DNA from 2 places in the Thalassolituus sp. UBA675 genome. Region 2 is predicted to be linked to the other one. Evidence: predicted binding sites of a transcription regulator. Region 2 holds the regulator's gene; the other holds the start of a gene.
What was found. Region 2 encodes FliA, which starts transcription of late flagellar genes. Its sites were predicted from a motif close to CTAAAGTTNNNNNNNNNNCNGCCGATA; they were not measured.
Positions count from the first base shown of each region.

Region 1: a site for FliA is predicted at 1,369-1,395, ahead of B3007_RS10855 (flagellar protein MotY). Genes of this name have one in related genera too.

Region 1 is NZ_DBNJ01000026.1:31,164-34,716, reverse strand. It holds gene pbpC (penicillin-binding protein 1C) at 1-382, shown strand, start outside; gene B3007_RS10855 (flagellar protein MotY) at 369-1,328, opposite strand; gene pyrC (dihydroorotase) at 1,482-2,519, shown strand; gene rnt (ribonuclease T) at 2,542-3,192, shown strand; gene B3007_RS10840 (YacL family protein) at 3,192-3,548, shown strand.
Region 2 is NZ_DBNJ01000017.1:27,652-31,204, reverse strand. It holds gene B3007_RS07495 (MinD/ParA family protein) at 1-546, shown strand, start outside; gene B3007_RS07490 (RNA polymerase sigma factor FliA) at 568-1,275, shown strand; gene cheY (chemotaxis response regulator CheY) at 1,433-1,819, shown strand; gene B3007_RS07480 (protein phosphatase CheZ) at 1,834-2,610, shown strand; gene B3007_RS07475 (chemotaxis protein CheA) at 2,623-3,553, shown strand, end outside.

The sequences.
Region 1 (3,553 bases), on a different contig from region 2:
TGTCTGGCCCGGTAACCTGGAACCCTGGATAGCGCCGCACCTCAGACGCTCAGAACAACTTCCAGTAGGTCGCTCCAGTTGCCAACCACCCTCATTAGCTACTGCGCCGCTTCGTATTATTGGTATAGAAGACGGCCAGACACTGATGCCCGCCAGTTTTAAAAAGACTCAGGAACTGCTACTGAATACCCTGGGAGGGATGGGGAACAAAGCTCTGTATCTCAATGGCGTGTACCACTCCGATGCCGACGATTCCGGGTTATTCAGAATCAAGCTCACAGAGCCCGGAGAGCAGGAAGTCATTGTTATCGACTCTCAGGGGACGTTGGCCCGGGTTCTATTCAGATTTGAACTGAAGCCGGTTCAAGCTAACGCCCACTGACCGAGCGATTGATCGAAGGCAGTACCGAGGCGTCCTCCGGCAACTTGAACACAAGGTCATCCGGCAACGGCATATCTTTATCCATTTCGAGACGAATGGTGACGCGGCGGTTCTCTGCCCTACCCTTAGCAGTCGCATTGTTAGCGACGGGATAGCGGCTGCCATGAAAACGCGTGGTAATAATCTCAGGCGCGATACCTTTCACCAGAAAATAGCGCTCTACAGCTTCGACACGTCGCTTGGAAATTTGACGGTTATCATAGCGACGCCCGACGTTATCGGTATGACCATCCAGATACACAGCACTGATCCGTGGATCATTCTTGATGTAGTAAATAATGCGGTCGAGGTTGTCCAGATCGTCCTGAGCCAGAGCCTCCTGTCCGCTTTTGAACAGAACCTTCGATCGCTCCACCTGATCGAAATTCACATCCAATAGCTGCGACGAACACAGAATGTAGTCCTGAAAGGCCTTCTCAAACTCGACCGCTGATACCTGCACCTGAATAAAGCGACCACTGTCGTAGTAAGTCTCATGGCTGACTGTGGGCATCCGCCCCTCACGCAAGGCATGCATAAATTGATTAGAGCGGCCAAAATCCAATGCCAGAACCGGCGATGCTTTCTGCATCGGCACCAGCCCCAGTCGCTCTGAGCGCGTCGAAGGCTGCCACGGCGGTGGTGCAATACTCACCCGTGCGGGGGTTGTCGACATCAGGTTACGGCGGGTTTCCAGCATAAAGGTTACATCCTCACCCGCTCGTTGCCGGAAAACAGCCGTACCGTAGCCGGGTATCGGTTGTTCAAAGCGACACTCAAAAACATTGCCGCTTAGCATCCAGAGCGTATCCTCCGGCCCGCCCGAGAACTTCATCGTCTGCCCCAAAGCGAACACCGGAAGCATCAGGGCTCCGCATGCCAGCAACATCTTCGTTAGGCGTCTCACCGTTGTTGAACCTGCTTGTCAGTCATACTCATAGTTAAGTTATCGGCCCGATTCTCCAAAAGTTGAATGTCAGCTCTAAGAATGCCGGTCGGAATCCGGTACAATAACGGCCATTCTTATCTTCCCACCTAAGTTTAGAACAAGGTCGAGACCATGACTGATCGTCTTACAATTACCCGCCCTGATGACTGGCACCTGCACCTTCGCGATGGCCCTGTCCTGCAGTACACCGTTCCGGCGACCGCACGGGTCATGAAACGGGCGATCATCATGCCAAACCTGCAGCCACCAGTGATGAATGCTGAGCAAGCACATGAGTACCGTCAGCGCATCATGTCGAAGGTGCCACAGGGGCTGAATTTTGATCCTCTGATGGTGTTGTACCTTACCGACAACACTACGCCGGAGATGATTAAAGAAGCTGCAGAAGCTGGCCATATCGTGGCGGTTAAGCTGTACCCAGCAGGTGCGACGACGAACTCAGCTTCCGGTGTTACTGATCTGGGCAAGCTCGACGAGCTGGCTGATGCCCTGACCGAGCATGACATCAAGTTACTGGTGCATGGTGAAGTGACACACAGTGACGTCGATATTTTCGATCGGGAGAAGCGCTTCCTGGATGAAATTCTGTCGCCTCTCGTCAGTCGCAATCCTGACCTGAATATGGTCGTTGAGCACATCACAACAAAGGATGCTGCTGAATTTGTGAAAAGTCAGGGCGACAATGTTGCTGCGACCATCACCGTTCAGCATCTGGCGTATAACCGCAATCACATGTTGGTCGGTGGCATCAAACCGCACTACTACTGCCTGCCTATTCTGAAACGCAACATCCACCAGCAGGCATTGCAGGATGCCGTCGTCAGTGGCAGCAGCAAATTTTTCCTGGGCACGGACAGTGCGCCTCACGCTAAGGGCGCAAAAGAAAGTGCCTGTGGCTGCGCGGGTTGCTACACCGCCTATGCTGCGATCGAACTCTACGCAGAAATCTTCGACGACCTTGGCGCTCTGGATAAACTTGAAGGTTTCGCCAGCCACTATGGTCCCGACTTTTATGGATTGCCACGCAACTCCGATGAAATTACATTGATTAAAAAGGACTGGCAGGCTCCACATGAGTTGCCTTTCGGTGACGATGTCATCGTTCCACTTCGTGCAGGCGAAACCCTGCGCTGGAAAATCGACTACTGACACCGGACAACTAAGGACCGACATGACAATTGAAGAGAAACAGGAAAAGTCGTTGATGGCACAACGCTTCCGCGGGTTTTTACCCGTGGTAGTCGATGTGGAAACCGGTGGTTTTAATGCCGACAGCGACGCCCTTCTCGAAATCGCTATGGTTACCCTGAAAATGGATGACGATGGCTATCTGCACCCGAACGAAACGCTGAGTGCAAATATTCACCCATTCGATGGCGCAAACCTCGAACAGGAAGCGCTCGATTTCACCGGTATTGATCCATTCGATCCAGAACGGGATGCTGAATTTGAAATTGATGCACTCACGCCCATGCTGCAGACCGTACGTCGTGAAATAAAGCACTATGGCTGTAACCGAGCGGTACTGGTGGGACATAACGCGCACTTTGATCACGGCTTTCTGCGTGCAGCGATAGATCGCAACGACATCAAGCGTGATCCGTTTCACCCATTCTCGTCGTTCGATACTGCGTCTATTGCAGCGATCGCGTTGGGGCAGACGGTACTGGCTAAATCCTGCAAGGTCGCCGGTATTGAGTTCGACAACAACGAAGCTCACAGCGCGGCGTACGATACCTTCAAAACCGCTGAACTGTTCTGCTACATCGTTAACCGCTACAAAGACCTTGGCGGCTGGCCATTAGCAGAAGACGACGCCTGATGGATCACGAGTTCTGTTACGACGAATCAGGCGAACTGGTTGTTCGTCTCGACATGGGGCAGGAAGTCACTGCCCTGTGGCTGAACACCGACATCATTCCCAAACGGGACATGACGTTTGCCCTGCTCGATCTGATTAATGATCTCGAAAGTGGCACCTTTAACGAAAAGCTTCTGGCCACGCCAAAATTTGAGGTTATGTTCAGCGAGGGTGAAGTCAATGTCACCCGCCTTACCGCGGACAGTGACGACGACCTGGATGAAGACGCAGGGCTCAGCACAATGGAGCTGACGTCAGGATGCGGCCTGGAAGACTTAAAAGCCGTTGTTGAAAGCTGGATTCAGTTCCGTTACTGATACTC
Region 2 (3,553 bases):
ACCCAGAAACTGTCGCAGTTGAATCCAATGGAACATGCCGGGCTGATTCAGGCGTTCAGCGATATCGGCGACGATATTGATGTACTGATCATCGATACGGCAGCGGGGATTTCAGATACTGTCCTGAGTTTTGTCCGGGCGTCACAGGAAGTACTGGTAGTCGTGACTGACGAGCCGACTTCGATCACGGATGCGTATGCTCAGATTAAACTTCTGAACCGCGATTACGGTCTGTTCCGTTTCCGTGTCGTTGCCAATATGGTGAAGTCACCGCAGGACGGTATGGCCTTGTTTGCCAAGCTGACCAAAGTCACTGATCGTTTTCTTGATGTTGCTATGCAATACGTTGGCGCAGTTCCTTCTGACGATGCGGTTAAGCGAGCGGTACAGCGTCAGAAGGCGGTAATTGAAGCCTATCCACGGTCAAAAGCAGCGACGTCTTTCCGGGCGTTAGCCAAGAAAGTAGACAGCTGGCCGCTGCCATCCACGCCACGCGGACATCTTGAGTTCTTCGTGGACCGGCTGGTTGATCAGGTAGGAGCATGACGGGTGTCGACGGGAAGTTGTCTGGTGTACTCCGACGTTCAGAATACTAATTTCGACGATCTGGTCCGGGAACACGCGGGTCTGGTGAAGCGGATTGCTCATCATCTGATGGGACGCTTACCGGACAGTGTGCAGGTAGATGACCTGATCCAGTCGGGCATGATCGGTTTGCTTGAAGCTGCGCGTAAATACGATGGCGGCAAAGGCGCGAGCTTCGAAACCTACGCCGGTATCCGGATTCGTGGGGCCATGCTCGACGAAATACGCAAAGGTGACTGGGCACCCCGTTCAGTGCATCGCAATGCCCGCCGTATCCAGGATGCGATTAAACAGGTTGAAGCAGTCAAAGGTCGTGATGCCGACGACAGTGAGGTTGCGGCTGTCCTTGGTATAAGCCAGGACGAGTACCACCAGATACTGAAGGATAGTGCGGGTTGTCGTCTGTTCAGCTATGAAGAGTTGCTGGAAAACGACAGTTCTCCCGATCTGATGGATGACTCCACCCCCGGGCCCGGAAAAGGCATGGAGAGGGATGCATTTCGTCGCCAGTTGGCGGAAGCCATTTCAGGCCTGCCAGAGCGCGAGCAGCTCGTTCTTGCTCTTTACTATGACGAAGAGCTGAACCTCAAAGAAATTGGCGCTGTATTAGGCGTCAGCGAGTCTCGCGTGAGTCAGCTGCACTCTCAAGCCACACACCGTTTACGCGCGCGTCTGAGTGATTGGGCCTGATTTTTCCCTACCGGCGCATCCAGCGCTTTCAGACCATATCAGACGCCGTCATTATTCTTTTCTATTCTTTCTCTCTCTTTCTGGATAAACCGCTAACTGGGTCTAAACTTAATTCAGGACCGGCTTGGTTTGTAAAAGTCGTATATTGGAGGTCGTTTTGGACAAGAACATGAAAATTCTCATTGTGGATGATTTTTCAACAATGAGACGTATCGTCAAAAACCTGCTGCGTGATCTTGGTTTCACCAACACTCAGGAGGCAGACGATGGCACAACAGCGTTGCCGATGCTGCAGAATGGCGACTTCGATTTTCTGGTCACCGACTGGAACATGCCAGGGATGACAGGCCTGGATCTTCTCAAGCATGTGCGGGAAGACGAGCGCCTTAAAACTCTGCCAGTTCTGATGGTGACTGCGGAAGCCAAGCGCGATCAGATCGTTGCAGCGGCACAGGCAGGCGTGAACGGATACGTCGTTAAGCCCTTCACCGCGGCAGTACTTAAAGAAAAAATCGATAAGATTTTTGAACGCGTCGAAGGCTGATTAAAGGTAGCGCCATGGTGGATGTAAACCTGGACAATAAGGACAACCAGGTCGGCTCGGAGATACGCTCGCTTGCGGAGAATATGCTCGAACAGCTCGAGCAGGGAGATCTCGGTAAAGCAGTTGCTCTGGTAAACGACCTCAATCAGTTGCGTGATCGCACACTGTATAACGAGATCGGACGACTGACCCGTGCCTTGCATGAGTCGATCAAGAATCTGAATGTCGATACGGTTGGCGCCGCTTCTGATATTACCGAGACAACCGATAAGCTGACGTACGTTCTTGAAATGACGGATAAGTCAGCCAATCGCACGATGGATATCGCCGATGCCGGCGGCCCTTTGGCGGGCGCTATGGGCGATCGGGCAGCGGAACTTTCTGCTCGCTGGAAACGATTTATGAAACGCGAAATGAATACCTCCGAATTTCGCGAACTCAGTCGTGATATTGATGAATATCTTTCCAGCAGCGTTAAAGATTCGTCGGAAATAAAGAAACAGTTTTCTGAAATTGTCCTGGCTCAGGACTTTCAGGATTTGACCGGGCAGGTCATTCATAAAGTGATCAATCTGATTCGCGATGTGGAAGGACGCCTGGTCACACTGGTCTCGATGGCAGGGCAGGTTGATCAGATCACTGGCATCAACCATGAGTTTGAACAAAGCACGCCGGCGCCTGATAAAGGCCCGGATATTAACCCTGAAGGTCCACAGACCGATAGCAAAGCCGATGGTGTAGTGAGTAGCCAGGATGATGTCGATGATCTGTTGTCGAGCTTAGGGTTCTAGAGGAGCGGTTGAATGAGTTTCGATGCTGATGAAGAGATTCTCCAGGACTTTCTCGTAGAGGCGGGAGAAATCCTGGAACTGCTGTCAGAGCAGCTGGTGGATCTGGAGAACAGTCCAGACGATAAGGATCTCCTGAACGCAATCTTCCGTGGATTCCATACGGTAAAAGGCGGTGCTGGCTTTTTGCAGTTGAACCCTCTGGTGGATTGCTGCCATGCGGCCGAGAACGTGTTCGATACGCTTCGTAATGGCAAACGATCGGTGAATGCAGACCTGATGGATGTGGTTCTCAGTGCTCTGGATACCGTTAATGAAATGTTTGACTGTGTGCGTTCTGGTGAAATGCCAGAGCCCGCAGAGCAGAGCTTGCTGGATAATTTGCATCATCTGGCATTGCCTGAGGACGAAGCCCCAGCAGTTGAAGCTGCTGCAGTGGAAGAATCAGTAGTCGAAGAAGCTGAAGCGCCTTCTGCAGAAGGCACTTCAGCGGATGCGGACAACGGCGACATCACCGATGATGAATTTGAGCAATTGCTTGATGCGTTAGATGAAAAATCTGATGCTGCATCTGCTGCTACGGAGGCCCCTGCTGCCGCACAGAATACTGGTGATGATGACAACCTTTTTGGTGGGGATGATCTGTTCGACACCGACAGTGGACCTGTTGCATCAGCGTCTGACGATGAAATCACAGAAGATGAATTTGAAGCTCTGCTGGATCAGATTCATGGAAAAGGTAAGCCCGGCGATTCGTCGGCATCGAATAAGCCAGAAGCTCCGGCACCTGATGAACCAGAAAAAACAGCTACTCCAGAGTCGCCTGCTGCGTCAGTGCCATCGGCGGGGGGCGGTGACAGCGATCTGATTACTGATTCTGAATTTGAAGAATTGCTTGACCGCTTACACGGAAAAGGTAAGCCCGGTGCAACAGACATAACGGCAT